Regions from separate parts of the Clostridium saccharobutylicum DSM 13864 genome, predicted to be linked through region 1. Evidence: predicted binding sites of a transcription regulator. Region 1 holds the regulator's gene; each other region holds the start of a gene.
The links. The regulator Rex, encoded in region 1, represses fermentation and respiration genes when NADH is low (regulators of the CRP and FNR family bind a similar motif). The targets are predictions, from matches to a motif close to ATTGTTAANNNNTTAACAAT.
Positions count from the first base shown of each region.

Region 2: CLSA_RS18550 (DUF1002 domain-containing protein) is a predicted target of Rex. The motif match lies at 4,374-4,393, and genes of this name have one in related genera.
Region 3: CLSA_RS02475 (acetyl-CoA C-acetyltransferase) is a predicted target of Rex. The motif match lies at 3,143-3,162, and genes of this name have one in related genera.

Region 1 is NC_022571.1:374,594-380,283, reverse strand. Features, by position in the region: gene CLSA_RS01740 (acyl-CoA dehydrogenase) at 1-756, opposite strand, end outside; gene CLSA_RS01735 (short-chain-enoyl-CoA hydratase) at 838-1,623, opposite strand; gene CLSA_RS01730 (redox-sensing transcriptional repressor Rex) at 2,146-2,781, opposite strand; gene CLSA_RS01725 (manganese efflux pump MntP) at 3,069-3,641, opposite strand; gene CLSA_RS01720 (zinc dependent phospholipase C family protein) at 4,042-4,623, opposite strand; gene CLSA_RS01715 (mannose-1-phosphate guanylyltransferase) at 4,975-5,690, opposite strand, start outside.
Region 2 is NC_022571.1:4,262,265-4,267,954, reverse strand. Features, by position in the region: gene CLSA_RS18565 (alpha/beta fold hydrolase) at 782-1,813, shown strand; gene CLSA_RS18560 (hypothetical protein) at 1,953-2,441, opposite strand; gene CLSA_RS23230 (hypothetical protein) at 2,678-2,938, shown strand; gene CLSA_RS23225 (hypothetical protein) at 3,050-3,214, shown strand; gene CLSA_RS18550 (DUF1002 domain-containing protein) at 3,240-4,142, opposite strand; gene CLSA_RS18545 (alpha-amylase family glycosyl hydrolase) at 4,754-5,690, shown strand, end outside.
Region 3 is NC_022571.1:528,237-533,926, reverse strand. Features, by position in the region: gene CLSA_RS02485 (F0F1 ATP synthase subunit A) at 1-680, opposite strand, end outside; gene CLSA_RS02480 (hypothetical protein) at 683-1,045, opposite strand; gene CLSA_RS02475 (acetyl-CoA C-acetyltransferase) at 1,863-3,044, opposite strand; gene wecB (non-hydrolyzing UDP-N-acetylglucosamine 2-epimerase) at 3,550-4,701, opposite strand; gene CLSA_RS02465 (deaminase) at 4,775-5,269, opposite strand; gene upp (uracil phosphoribosyltransferase) at 5,410-5,690, opposite strand, start outside.

The sequences.
Region 1 (5,690 bases):
ACCTAAAGCTTGAGCAGCTATACCAATTCTTCCTCCATCAAGAGTCTTCATTGCTATACCAAATCCTTTACCTTCTTTACCAAGTAAGTTTTCTTTTGGCACTATACAGTTTTCCATAACTAATTCAGTAGTTGAAGATGCTCTGATACCCATCTTGTTTTCTAATTTTCCTACTGAGAATCCTGGGAATGATTTTTCTACTACAAATGCAGAAATACCTCTAGTTCCTTGGCTCTTATCAGTCATAGCAAAAATTATGAAAGTTTCAGCAACTCCACCATTTGTTATGAATATTTTTGAACCATTTAATACATAATGATCTCCTTCTAATGTTGCTGTTGTTTGTTGTCCAGCAGCATCTGTACCAGCACCTGGTTCAGTTAAACCAAAAGCACCAATTTTCTTCCCGCTACAAAGATCTGCTAAATATTTTTCTTTTTGAGCTGGAGTACCATGTTCATTAATTACTGATGCACATAATGATGTATGTGCTGAAAGTATAACACCTGTAGTACCACACACTTTTGATAATTCTTCTACAGCTATTATATAAGAAAGAACATCTCCGCCAGCTCCTCCTACTTCTTTAGAAAATGGAATACCCATCATTCCTAATTCAGCCATTTTTTTAACATTTTCCATTGGAAATTGTTCTGTTTCGTCGATTTCAGCAGCTATTGGTTTAACTTCATTTACTGCAAATTCTCTAACCATTTGTTGTACTAATTCTTGTTCTCTAGTTAACTTAAAATTCATTAAATTACCCTCCTTGTTAATTAAACCTATTGATAAACAAAACTATATAAATCCCTAATAGATTTTTAAACTTAATTTAAATTATTTATTTTGGAAATTCTTTTCTGTTCTTCTTTCTAAGAATGCAGTCATTCCTTCAGTTTGATCTTCTGTTGCAAAACACTTACCAAAGTCTTCTGCTTCTATTAAAATTGCTGCATCTATATCAACTTGCATACCTCTGTTGATAGCATCCTTACAATACTTAACTGCCTTTGGAGCATTAGCCATAATCTTATTAGCCATTGCTTTTGCTTCATCCATTAAGTTTTCTAATGGAACTATCTTATTTACTAAACCTATTCTATAAGCTTCTTCAGCTTTAATAATATCGCAAGTATAAATCATTTCCTTAGCTTTACCAAGACCAACTATTCTAGCTAATCTTTGAGTTCCACCAAATCCAGGAGTTATTCCAAGACCAGCTTCTGGTTGACCAAACTTAGCCTTTTCTGAAGCTATTCTTATATCACATGACATAGCAAGTTCACATCCACCACCAAGAGCGAATCCTGATATAGCTGCTATAACTGGCTTATCCAATTTTTCTAATCTTCTGAATACATTATTTCCTAATATTCCGAATTCTTTACCTTGTTGTTCATTAAGATCTTTCATTTCTGAAATATCTGCTCCTGCAACAAAAGATTTTTCTCCAGCACCTGTTAAGATAACAGAATATACATTGCTGTCTTTTTCTAGATCTTCTATAACAGTATCTAAATCTTTTAATGTTTCTGAATTTAATGCATTTAAAGCCTTTGGTCTATTGATTGTAACAATAGCTAAATGTCCTTCTTTTTCAAGAATCACATTTTTTAATTCCATATTAAGATCCTCCCTTAAACTTGCTTATTTATTTTTTTAATTTTCTTACTATTTCAAACATTTTTTAATTCATTTGTTAATATTATAACAAATGAATCTAAAAATAATGAAGCATCTTGCTTCAATTAAAATTATAATACTTACTTTAATTATTTGCAATAAAATATTGTGCATTATTATAATATTTTACCTAAATTTTATACTAATTTAAGTAATTCATTTAATTTTAAACATTTAAAAAGCAATCTTAAATCATTTTATTTCTTATTCGTAACAATAAAGCATATTGCTATAACAGAACATATTTATCTATATCTTTAAAAGAGATAATAATAACTAAATTATCTTATCTTAAATCTTTTTCATAAATATTATTTAAAATAGGTGATAATATATTATTTAAAATAATATATTATCACCTATTTATATGCAAATATAATATATGCATAATCTAATCTGTATATGCATACCACAATACGTTAAATTTTAACAGTATTTTTAAAATTATTGTTAAAATATTCTCTAAGAATCACTTTCATTTAATAAATAAATTAAAGTCAATAAGCTTTCACTTAAATGTACATTTTCCACTTTAACATTTTGTGGAACTATTAAATCAACAGGAGCAAAGTTCCAAATTGCTCTTACTCCACCCTTAATTAATTCATCTGCAACATTTTGGGCATTCTTTCTAGGTACACAAATTATGCCTATATCAATCTTTTGTGATTGTAAAGTTGCTTCCATTTCATCGATATCTTTTATCTCTACATCTCTAATTTTCATACCAATCAACTTAGGATTTGCATCAAATATACATGTTATTTTAAAACCTAAATTTTCAAATCTAGAGTAATTTGAAACTGCTTGACCTATGTTTCCTGCTCCTACTAAAGCTGCTTCATAACCTCTATCTAGCCCTAATATTGTACTAATTTGGCTATACAGTTCTTTTACATTGTATCCATATCCTTGTTGACCAAAATCACCAAAGCAATTTAAATCTTGACGAATTTGAGATGCAGTGAATCCTATTTTCTCACCTAATTCCTTAGATGAAATCCTATCTACATCATTGCTCATAAGTTCACCAAGATATCTGTAATATTTCGGCAATCTTTTAATAACTGCCATAGATATATTTTTGTTTTTCTCCATTCTACTTCTCCTTATTACAATTAGTATTTTTTTTAACAATCTCATAATTATTATATAAATTTATTTCTGTATGATTCTCAAATTTCAATAATTTTATTTTAGCATAAAATTTATAAATTATTAAATTAATAAATATTTACTTTATTGGTCCCCATTAGTTTAATTTCTAATGCAAAATAAAATCTTATAAATATAAATTTTGTTTAGAAACAATATAAATTAACCTTAAATTGTTATACATTATGATTCTATCATATTTTTATGTACGTATGTCAAACTTATTCAAATTATTTAGCGAATAAACCTAAATGTTCGACTAAAATTTCAAGTCCTATGAATATTAAAATTGCTCCACCAACAATGCTAGACTTATTTGTTAATTTATTTCCCAATACTTTACCAATATATACAGCTATTATACTTAAAATAAATGTAACTACTCCTATTATTGTAATAGACTTTATTATATTTATTCCTAAAAACGCAAAAGTAACTCCAACTGCTAATGCATCAATACTTGTAGCTATAGCTAAAAGTAAAAACTTTTTATTAGAATGTACATCTTCAAATTCATTATCCTCTTCTCCTTTTAGACCGTCAAATATCATTTTTCCACCAATTACCGTAAGTAAAACAAAAGCAATCCAATGATCTACACTTTGTATATATTTAGTAAATTTAACTCCTAATATCCATCCTATTAGTGGCATTAATGCTTGAAATCCTCCAAAGTACATACCAGCTTTTAAAGCTATCTTACTTCTATCATCTTTGGATATTTTAAATCCTGTAGTTAAAGATACTGCAAAAGCATCCATAGATAACCCAATAGCTGTTAATATAAGTGATAAAACAGACATCCTTCTCATCCTCATTTCATTCTTTTATATAATCTAAATTTGTATTATTTTAAACATATTTTTTTAGTATACTTATTGTTTTTTTTGATGTCAACTTCTTTTAAAGTATTCGTAATTTTAGAATAAATATTCTCTGTCCAATTATTATCTACTATTCATTTATCTTACATTTAACTGATTATTTTATATAATTAACGCATATACTATAAAATATACTTAATATCTAACTAAGAAAAGGTACCCCCAATTCTGAAAACTTAAACAATTCCTTTCAATAAATTATTACTTACTCGTAAATTACTAATTATTGAAACATAAAAAAACTCGCCTTGAACTAAAAGACGAGTTTTCTGTATTAAGGCATAATCAAAAAATAACAAGTCAATATGCCTAATAAAAATCAAATTGCTCTATTCACTTTATTTTCATTAGAAAATACATTATCTAAAATCATATTTAACACACTATCGCAAATATAATACGAAAAAGTTAAATCATTTTTATAATCAAGCATTCCATCATACTGTTTTTGTAACTGAATTATAAATTCTTTTATATTCTGTGGCTTAACATTTGTATTTATAATACCAATCGGCTTGAATTTCTTAGTTAACTTTGCTAGCCTTTGTTCATACATCATGTGATGCTTCACTGCACTAGTACTCTTGAACTCCCATCTATAATAATGTGGTGCACAAAAATAATCACATAAGAAGTGACAAATCACACCAAGTTCCTCACTAAATCTTCCAATAGTAATTTTGTAATAAACGTCTTCTAATGTCAATGATGATAAATATATTATTTTATCAACTACCATATCTATACTTTCATTAAAATAATGTTTCATAAAAGTATATTTAGGAACACAATCTGGTTTTATATTTCCCCATATAAATCTCTTATTGTTAATTAAATAAATACTCTTTGTATTAGCATATTTTATAATATTCTCACCCATAATTCTGTGAGTATTCATCATCAAAGCGTGACCACATCCTCTACACTTATTTTTCTAAACTCTCATATAAAACAATACTCTTAATTTTAAATATTATTTTTTATGCTCTGCTCTAATAATAATACTGCACGCTCATTTTTACAACACACTTATCTTGTATTTAATAATAATTTAAAAATTTTAATTAACCTTTAATATATTATCAAATAACAATTTTCCATTAATAATATTAAGTTCCACTTCATCTGATATTTATACACAAACAAAAAGATATGAGATTAATTATTAAAAATTAATTTCATATCAATCATCAATTTTTTAAATAACAAAATATCAATATACCTTAATAGTTATATTGATATTTTCGTTATATCATAAAAACTTACTATATTCATTTTCTTCACTAAGCTTATTTAATAAATGCTTAATTTCTTGATCTTTATTTTTATCCATTACGAGTATTACGTCGCCAGCATCAACCACTACTAGATCCTTTATCCCAAATCCAATTATTAAATTCTTATTTCCAAATATTGAGCAATTCTCACATTCATCAATATAAACATTTTTTGATATATTATTATTATTTGAATAATTGCCAAGCAATCTACTTAATGCTCCAAAACTACCCATATCATCCCAGCTAAAATCACATTTTATAACATATGCTTTTCTAGTCTTTTGCATAACTCCAAAATCAATAGATATTCCATCTATAAGTTCATATTGTTCCTTTATGACTTCTTCTTCATTTTCTTCACCTAAGCTTTTATATATCTCCATTAATGGTTTGTATAATTTAGGAAGATATTTTTCTATTTCTCTTAAAATAACATCCGCTCTAAATATAAACATTCCAGAATTCCATAAATACGTTCCCTTTAATATAAAATCTTTCGCAACCTCTAAGTTAGGTTTTTCGGTAAAACGAGCTACTCGATAAGTTGGTATATTGCCACTAGATCTTTCACCCATTTCAATATAACCATATCCAGTTTCAGGTCTTGTGGGTTCAATTCCTAAAGTAACAATACACCTTCTTCTATTTGCTATCTCAATTCCTTGAGATAAGGTGTCTATATAATTTT
Region 2 (5,690 bases), 1.2 Mb from region 1:
GATTTATGTGATGATTAATCGAAAGAAAGGAGACTATTTTACTCGGTTGCCAGATAATTTTGCTGTGGATTTCTAACAGCAGAAGTTGTACCCATTCCTGCATGTTCTCAAGGCAAGCGTTCACAGGGAAAGTTCGAAGAACGAAATGTAAAATTTCGATTCTCACTTTTGTGACAAGCAAGAATGGAACAACTTTTACTGAAGAAATACCTACAGCCAAATTATTAGCGCAACACTGCGTAAAATAGTCTCCTTTCTTTCTGGTATGGAATATATTTCGAAGTTTGTTTATTTATATATTTATTTATAGTTAAGAATTCTAAAATTATATGAATTCAAAGTGATATCTATACTAGAAATCATATGCATATTTGTGAAAGTTTCATAAGTTTGATAGAACAAATATATATCTAATTTCGGTTATTCACTACATAAATCTAAGTCTTGATTTGGATATCCACATCAATTTGGTGTTGAAACTAAATTAATATATGGTGTAATATTTTAACATAGATTTTATAATATATTTTAGGAAAAAGTACTATATTAAAATTAGAGAATGTTTAAAAATAATTCTATATATTTTGGGATTGTGATTTAAGCAGTAGTTAGGAACAATTCAAAAAATAATAAGTCCATCTGTCAAGTCTATTTTTAATCATACTAAGTTAGCTAACTATGAGACAAATTTTATTCATTGCCTGATGAAATATAATCATCGCATTTTGGACTTGCTATTTTCTTTCATGTGCCTTATCAATAAAATTGTAGGAGATTGTTTATGAAAAAGTGCAATAGTAATTCTAGTATAATTTCAGAATTAGATTTTAAAATTAAGAATGTGGAAAAATACATTTCCCATAGTAAATATAAAGAAGATATGATTAACAAAGTTGAACCATACTTAAAGAAAAAATTAGAGAATGGGTATATTATAGGAGAGAAAGGCTTAAAATTATATTACGAAAAGTTTATATGTGAAAATGCAAAAGCGAACATAGTTATTTGTCATGGATTTGGAGAATGTACTGAGAAATATTATGAATTAATATATTATTTTATTAATGAAGGATATTCAGTTTTTATTATAGAACACAGGGGAAATGCTAGATCACAAAGATTAGGAATAGATGATTATCAGATTAGCGTTGATAAATTTTCTTACTACATTGAAGATTTTAAAAAATTTATTGATGAGGTAGTTATTCCGAATGGAAATGATAAGAAGTTGTTATTATTTGCTCATTCTATGGGTGGAGCAATAGGAACTATGTTTTTGGAAAGATATCAGGAATATTTTTCGGGAGCTGTTTTAAGTGCACCAATGCATGAAATAAATACAGGAAAAGTACCTAAGTTTGTAGCTACATCTATAGCTAGAATAATGAAACTTTGCGGACGGGGTAATCAATATTTACCTGGTCAAGAAACTTATAATGGTGAGAAGAGAGTTTCAGCCAGATCTACAAGTTGTAAGGAAAGATATGAATACCAATTTAATAAAGTTAAGAATACTAAATCATATCAAACTGGTGGATCATCTGCTGGATGGTATCTTGAAGGAGCAAAGGTAACAAAAGAGATGGTAAAGAAAAAGAATGCTTCAAAAGTAAAGATACCAATACTGTTATTTCAAGCAGAATATGATACACATGTAATGCCAAGAGGACATTATAAATTTGCAGGCTATGCTAAAAACTGTAGAGTAATATATATAAAGGGATCTAAGCATGAACCTTATTTTGAAATAGATAAAATAGCTTTTGCATTTATTGAAAGAGTACTATCTTTTTATAGTGAAATAATTAATTAGAATATTTTCAGGTGTTTAAATTATGATAATATATTTAAAAGAAGATAATGACGTTAATTTATAATATTGTTTTTATTATATTAGTTTTCAATTTGTAGTATAATTAACCACCTGCATGGACAGGTGGTTTCTTTCATATTTATCTTAGAAATTCTTTGAAGATATCTTTACTTGAAAGGTTACCATCAATTATATTTTTATATTCATTTAATTTTGCCTCTTCTTCATCAGTTAATTTAGATCCAGAGTGTTTCTTTTCCATTAAGCATTTAAAACTTTTATATTTTTCATTTCCTAATTTGCCTTTAATTATAGAATCCACAATCGAATGTAAAGACTCCATTTGTTCTTTTGTGAGTTTAGTACCTTTTTCTTTACACTCTTTAAGTTCTTTTAATTGCTTTTTTTGTTCAGATGAAAGATATTTAGAATTTTGACTACTAAATATATCAAGTTTTTTCTCATTCTTATTTTTATCAGATTTATCCTTGTCAGCAATGTAAGTTGAATCTTCTAAATCGGTTGTAGCGCTAAAAAGCGTATAGGCTACTGCCTTTTTGGGGATAAAAGACATGCAACTAAGAACAGCTAAAGAAGTTGCTATAAGTTTTATGTTTTTTTTATTCATTGTCATACCTCCGTAGATGTTTGATTTCAATAATAGTATGTCAAAAAATAAAAAAATTATTAATAAAATGAAAAGTAATTGTAAAAGATATGATATAGATAAACAATTTATGATTTAAACTTAGGTGTTAATTTACCGAAAGCAAGCGGAATCTTTTACTCGATTGTTATAGAATATTGCTATGGATTTCTAACAGTAAGAGTTGTTCCATTCTTGCATGTTCCCAAGGCAAGCTTGTGACAAGCAAGAATGGAACAACTTTTACTGAAGAAATATCTATACCAATATTCCAAATGCAATGCGGTGCAAAAGATTCCACTTACTTTCTAGTTTTGAATATATTTCAGAATTTAAGTTTAAGTGATAAATTGTTTATACATGGAAAAAAATTATTGGCTGAAAAATCAATATATGGTAAATATTTTAGTAAAAATATAAGTTCTAAATTTTATTATCCATATATAACAATAAAATTATTAAATTTTTATAGAATCTAAGGATATCAATAAGTGTAAAAATTTTCTAAAATATGAACTACACTTAAACTTTGAAATATACTCTATACTAGAAAGAAGCTGTATCCTTTTTCGGAGTGTTGCATTTATAATTTGGCTGTAATCATTTCTTCAGTAGAAGTTGTCCTATTCTTGCTTGAGGAGCAGGCAGGAATGGGTGTAACTTCTGCTGATAGAAATCCACAGCCAAGTTATATAGCAACCGAGAAAAAGAATACAGCTTCTTTCGGTAGGTTACATCATAATTCTAAGTCATAAATCTTTTATCTATATTTATAAATTATTACTTATCATTAGAATTACTTGTAAATAAGGAACCTATTGAATGGAAGAAACCTGAAAAAAGATCCCCTAATTTATCAAAAAAGCCTTTTGCTTCAGCGCTACTTAGCTTATCTTTTAATTGATTAGTAACATCATTTAACTGATCTTTAATACTATTATAGTTAATATCTAATTGATTAATTTTATTCATTACAGATTTAATTTTTGCTATATCATCATCGGTTAATTTTGTCTTATATGGTTCTGCATCTTTATCAACCAGCTTATTTAAATCTGAATCAGTTTTAGGCTTTTCTTTTACTACATCTTTCTTTATGTTATTCATTAAGTTGGCGGCATCGTTTTGACCTATTTTATCTCCTAGATCTCCTGTAACAACAAGTTCTTCATTAGCAGCCTGTTTTGCGTTTTCATCAATTTTTTTACCAGAACTACTATTTTCAAATCCTTTTAATATACCAGTAAGAGCAGCAGTTCCAGATACTTTGAAAGGTGCAGATGCTTTTACATTTGCATTTTGAATACCAGCTGTAATTAAAGCGTTTTTAATCATTCCATCAGTAACCCAAGTAAGATTATTAGTGGTTATATTTAATCCACCTTTATCTGTAGGTTCTACATAAGAACAAGATATTGATTTATTACCTAATTGAGATTCTGTAGCAACTTGTCCTAAATATTTATGTTCTTCTGCTGAGGTAACTTCTAGTATGTTTGCATCATTTTTTGTTACTTCAAAATATTTTAACATTTCATTTTTTTGTTGTTCACTTAAATCAGCACCAATGGTTACAGATTTAAATGAATCAGCGTGAGCGATTGAACTTGGCATGGAAGTAACTAAAACACCTAATGATAAAAACGCTATACAAGTTTTACCTATAAGTTGTTTAAATTTCATAATTGTCAGTCTCCTTTATTTTGTGTAAGTATGTTTGTAAAGAAAATTAAAGTATTATTACATTGACATTATATCATATAAATAAGTAATTTCTAGTTTTTGTTATATTACGTTTATATTAATAATTTTATATATTTCTTTTGAAATAAAAATGAGAAAAGTTTTAAATATATTTTAAATGAACTAAAAGTTATATATAATTGTAATATGTTTATGTATTAATTTTCATAAAATGTTATTAATATGTTAATATTGGGAAAAATATAATTTAGATGTTAATAAAATTATGAAGTGCACAATACTTTAAATATATAGAAAAAAATGGTGTATATAATAAAATCATGTACAATATTAATTAAATAATAATCAATACCATTACTACTGCATAAATTAGTATTAAGATAAATAAAGAACATCCCCAAATATTAATTTATCAATTTGATTTATTATATATTAGTTTAAGTAATTTCATAAAACATTTTATGAAATTTATATGGTATATAAAGCACAATAAAGAAGATAATAGACTGATTTTCGCTTAGTTCATGCTTGATGCAAATGGGCGTCGCATATTTAGGCTGTTAATTTTCTTAAGAAAGGGAGATGATGTTATGAATTTATGGATCAGAGATAGTGTAATATATGAATTTTATACACTTGGGTTTTGTGGGGTTTTAGAGCCAGGCAAAGTGTATGAAAAGAAGAATAGATTAACTAAAATTGAAAAGTGGATACCACACTTAAAAGAAATGAGTGTAAATACCATTTATTTTACACCAATTTTTGAATCAAGCAATCATGGATATGATACTAAAGATTATTATAAGATTGATGAGAGACTTGGAACTAATGAAGATTTTAAGAAACTATGTGAAAAACTTCATGAAAATAATATAAGAATAATATTAGATGGAGTGTTCAATCATGTGGGAAGAGAATTTTGGGCATTTAAGGATGTACAACAAAGAGGTAGAAGTTCTAAATATTGCGATTGGTTTTCAGGATTAAATTTTGGTAGTAGAAGTCCAATGGGAGATGATTTTAATTATCAAAGCTGGAATGGCTGCTATGATTTAGTAAAACTTAATTTAAGAAATCAAGAGGTTTTAGATCATTTATTAAATGCAGTAGGAAGTTGGATAGATGAATTTGATATAGATGGGTTACGATTAGATGCAGCAGATAGTATAGATTTTGAATTCTTTAAGATTTTAAGAAAATATGTAGATAGTAAAAAGAAAGAATTTTGGTTAATGGGTGAAGTAATTCATGGTGATTATACAAGATGGGCAAATACAGAGATGTTAGATTCTACTACAAATTATGAATGTTATAAAGGCATTTATTCAAGCCATAATGATAAAAATTATTTTGAAATAGCATACTCATTAAATAGATTATTCGGTAATGGTGGAATTTATAAGAATCTATATCTTTATAATTTTGTAGATAATCATGATGTTAATAGATTGGCAAGTACGTTAAAATTGCCAGAATATATATATAATGTTTATACATTATTGTATACAATGCCAGGAGTACCAAGCA
Region 3 (5,690 bases), 150 kb from region 1:
TCTTCTGCGATATTTTTAATATTAATCATAGTTAACATTGCAAATACTATCATTTGAAGTACTCCATCAAATAAATCAAAATAACCATGCACTATAATTGGTAATCCTAATTCTGCAATAATTGATATTGATCCTAACAAGTTATAAACTATTTCTACCAATACTACAGCTGCACACATATTACCAAAAAGTCTAAGTGCTAATGTTACTGGTAATAGCACTCTTTCTAATAAGTTAAGTGGTAACATAGGCCAAAACGGATGAAAAAATGCTTTTCCATAACCAAGAATTCCATTTTTTCTAATTGCATTTATATTTACAACAAAAAATGTAACTAATGCAAATGACGCTGTTACACTAACATCATATGTAGGTGGTTTCAAACCTAGCACACCAGTCCAGTTAAGAGCCAACAGATAAATCATTAATGTTCCTATATATGGTACAAATGATTCATACTCTTCACCCATAGTGCCAACTATGAAATCTCTTACGGTTTGATATACATTCTCTACAGCAGCTTGGGTTTTAGTTGGTTTTAACTTTAGATTTCTTGTTAATGCATAAGCAGCTATACCTAAAATTACAATAACAGCCCATTGGATTATTATACCTGCTGTAATGTCTATTGTATAGCCAAAAATTTCAGGCGACCATATAGGTATAGGCGTAATCTCCAATTTTAAACACTTCCTTTCCTTCTCATTATATTTAATCCTATTAGCAGAACATAATGTGAACAAAATCCAAGCATATAACAAATCATATATTGGATATTTTTTACAAAAGGCAATATTGTTAGAATTATGAATCCCATTCTTAAAAAATATGTTACCAGAATAATCCATGCCCTACTTTTTGTAAGACAATTTCTAACTACATACCCACTTATCAAGAAATTTATTAATGATGCACACATGCCAGCCATATAGATTCCTGCATTTATGAAGGTGGAAATTAATATTATCATCAAAGATATCAATAATCCACTTCCTAAATCATATTTTACCATTTGAAGAAGTAGTTTATTCATCTCTTTTTTCATATATAACCCCCTTCCCTCAATAAAAATAATTATATCTTTATATTTATCTTTAATAAAACAGCATTTTATAGTAAAATATGCTCATTTTGTTCTTATATCAATTTTATCTTACACATTCTATAAAATACTTAGCAATTTCACAGTTTTTCTCTAATTTTCTTAAATAATGAAATTTTAAAAATTTAAACATGCATTTTTCAGAATATTCAGCAACAAGAACAGACTTTATCCTATTTTTATTGAACTTTTTATTATGACATTTGCTATGCTAAGCTAAAATTATCACGAAATTTGGTGAAAAATAACGTTTTTTATTTTTTAATACTATTTTTTGTATTGTAATCTTTTTTATACTGATGAATACAAAAATTGTTCGTAATTCAATATTTTTTATAAAATAATCCATTACTGTACATAATTAATAACTTTTATACTGACTATACATATAAAAGTATTCTCAGTATTCCTTGATTTTATAATACAAATCAAAGATTGCTGTACTTACACTCCGGTTTAATGTTATTAACAAAAACACTTTTTCATTAATTCTATATTATATTTTATTAATATCTAAATAATCTTATCCTTTTCTAAAGCTAAATCGTTTTCTTAAATTCATAAAAAGCCTTAATCTTGCATTATATATTTTACTTTTTTACTTAACTATAAAAATATGTATTATTTTAAATTTTATCATACAATTTGTCTATGCCATAATACATAAACTCTAAATCGCTTTTTATAAAAAGAAGCTATCTTGAAATAGAATTTTTTTACTACTTCAAGATAGCACTTTAAAAAGGCATATTAACTTCTATTAAACTCTTTCAACTACAAGTGCAGTTCCCATTCCTCCACCTATACAAAGTGTTGCTAATCCCTTTTTAGCATCTCTCTTTTCCATTTCATGAAGAAGAGTAACTAAGATTCTTGCTCCTGATGCTCCTACTGGATGACCCAAAGCAATTGCTCCACCATTTACGTTTACTTTTGACATATCGAATTTTAAATCTTTAGCAACAGCTAAACTTTGAGCTGCAAAAGCTTCATTAGCTTCGATTAAATCTAAATCTTCAACAGTTAGGTTAGCTGCTTCTAAAGCTTTCTTAGTTGCATGGAATGGTCCGTATCCCATTATAGCTGGATCTAATCCCCTTGATCCATAAGAAAGAATTTTAGCTAATGGCTTAAGTCCTAGTTGTTGAGCTTTTTCTGCACTCATTACAACAAATGCTGCTGCCCCATCATTAATTCCTGAAGCATTACCTGCAGTTACTGTACCATCTTTTATAAATGCTGGTTTTAATTTAGCTAAAGTTTCTACAGTTGTTCCGAATCTTGGGAATTCATCTGTATCAAATACCTTTGGTTCCCCTTTTCTTTGAGGGATAACAACTGGTACTATTTCATCTTTAAATCTTCCTGATTTAATTGCTGCTTCAGCTTTTTGTTGTGATGCTGCTGAAAATTCATCTTGTTCTTCTCTAGTTAATCCCCATTCTTTAGCTATATTTTCAGCTGTAACTCCCATATGGTAGTTATTGAATGCATCCCATAATCCATCTTTTATCATTGTGTCAACTAATTTACCGTCGCCCATTCTTTGTCCCCATCTTGCCTTATCTAATGCATATGGAGCAGCTGACATGTTTTCCATACCACCTGCAACAACAACGTCAGCATCTCCAGCTTTAATCATTTGAGCTGCTAAACTAACTGCTCTTAAACCTGATCCGCAAACTTTATTTATTGTCATAGCTGGAACTTCAACTGGTAATCCTGATTTAACTGCTGCTTGTCTTGCAGTGTTTTGACCAAGACCTGCTTGAATTACATTACCCATGATAACTTCTTCAACTACTTCTGGTTTAACTCCGGCTCTGTTTACAGCTTCTTTAATTACTAAAGCTCCTAAGTCTACTGCTGGAACTGTTTTTAATGCTCCACCAAAACTTCCTAATGCTGTTCTTACTGCACTTACAATAACTACATCTCTCATTTATTTGACCTCCTAAAATTTTATAATAAATATATTAATTCGTTAAATCCTTAACATACTTTAATTATAACCACTTCTAGTTATTTTATCAAGAGAAAATTGTTAAATATTAAACAAAGTTTCCAATTAATTTTTAACATAATTTATCTTTATCTTTATAGATAAACAACTTAGTATTTAGACTTATTATGTAACCAACCGAAAGAAAGGGAACTATTTTACTATAAATATTACCTCTAAAAACTAATCTTATAAATAATTAGAATAGATATACATACTTACTAAACTTAAATTTACATCTTTACTAGAAATAATAATACTCTTTTGTGAAGTGTTTCTAAGGAATTTTGATGGCTATGTTTCTTAGAATAGAAGTTGTTCCAAATCTGCTAGTTCAAAGCTTGACTTTGAAGCTAGAATTTTGGGTACAACTTCTATTCTTTAGAATCATCCATCAAAATTTCTTAGAAACCGAAACAAAAGAGTATTATTATTCCAATAAGTTCTAGATAGTTTTAAATTCTTCTATAGTTCTTGATGATAAATCAAAATAATTTAATATAACATCTGCTATTCTCTTTGATGCTATTCCATCTCCATATGGATTTATAGCCTTGCTCATTTTATTATAAGCATTTTCGTTTCTTAACAGTTCATTAGCCTCATTTACTATTTTTTCTACATCAGTACCAACTAATTTAACAGTACCCGCTTCAACAGCTTCTGGTCTTTCAGTAACATCTCTTAATACTAGTACTGGTTTTCCTAAATGAGGTGCTTCTTCTTGAAGACCACCTGAATCTGTCATTATCATATATGATTTATTCATTAAATTATGAGTTTCCTTAGTATCCAATGGTGATAATAAATGAATTCTTTCCTTTTCACCAAGTCTCTCAAATACAACATCCTTAACAACAGGATTTAAATGCACTAAATATACTAATTCTACATCTTTATTTTGTTCAACTATAATATTTAGAGCTTTGCAAATATTTTCTATCCCTTCGCCCCAATTTTCTCTTCTATGAGCAGTAATCATTATTACCTTTTTGCTAAAGTCAATCTTATTCAGTTCATCATTTTCAAAAACGTAATTTTCTTCAACAGTATGTTTCATGGCATCAATTACAGTATTTCCTGTAATATATATATCATTTTCATTAATTCCTTCTCTCAAAAGGTTTTCTTTTGAGCCCTTAGTTGGAGCAAAATGTAAATCTGCTAACCCACCAGTTAATTTTCTATTCATTTCTTCTGGAAAAGGAAAATATTTATTAAAAGTTCTAAGTCCTGCTTCCACATGGCCAACTCTAATTTGTTGATAGAATGCAGCTAACGCACCTGCAAACGTAGTTGTAGTATCTCCGTGAACTAATATCATATCTGGTTTTTCTTCTTTAAATACTTCTTCTAAGCCTTCTAGAACTTTATTAGTAATACCTGTTAAAGTTTGTTTTGTTTTCATTATATTTAAATCAAAGTCTGGTGTTATATCAAATAATTCTAAAACTTGATCTAACATCTCTCTGTGCTGAGCTGTTACACAGACTTTTGATTCAATTTCTTCTCTTCTTTCTAGCTCCTTAACTAAAGGTGCCATTTTTATAGCTTCTGGTCTGGTCCCAAAAATGGTAATAATTTTCTTCTTACTCAATTTATTTCCTCCTAATTTAAGCTATTATAGATTAATAACAAAGTCTAATAAAAGTTAAATTTAAAATCCTAGTTTAATACCCAAAATCTTTTGTTATTTGCAAAGAATCATCATCTTCTATCCATGATTCTACTTGTATTTCTCTAAACTCTTCCTTCGAATCTCTTATGATTACATTTGATATTCCCGAATTAATCACCAATCTTTTACACATAGAACATGAATTAGCATCCCTAACATATTCCTTACTTTTTGCATCTTTACCTACTAGATATAAAGTTGCACCAATCATATCCCTTCTCGAAGCACTAATAATAGCATTAGCTTCACTATGTACACTCCTGCAAAGTTCATAATGTGTACCTCTTGGTACTTGAAGTTTTTCTCTTATACAAGTATTTAAATCTATACAATTTTTTCTTCCTCTAGGTGCTCCTGTATATCCTGTTGAAATAATTTCATCATTCTTAACTATTATTGATCCATAATTTCTTCTTAAACAAGTTCCTCTTTCTAAAACTGTTTCAGCAATATCTAAATAATAATTATGTTTATCACGTCTCTCCATTTTTACACTCCACATTAATTGATGAATAATTAATGATTTGAGGTTGAAATCACTTCATAATTCCTAAGAAAATATATAATTCAAGAAATCTCCAAAGGAGATTTCATCATTCATTATTCATCATTTATTCTTGCATCAGATTATTTAGTCCCAAATAATCTATCCCCAGCATCACCAAGTCCTGGTACTATATATCCGTCTTCATTTAACTTTTCATCTATTGAAGCTAAATAAATATCAACATCTGGATGAGCTTTTTGTATAGCTTCTATTCCTTCTGGAGCTCCTACTAAGCACATTAACTTTAAACTCTTAGCTCCTCTATTTTTAAGCATTGTTAATGCATCTATAGACGATCCCCCTGTTGCAAGCATTGGATCTACAACTATTATGTCTCTTTCTGCGATATCTTGTGGTAATT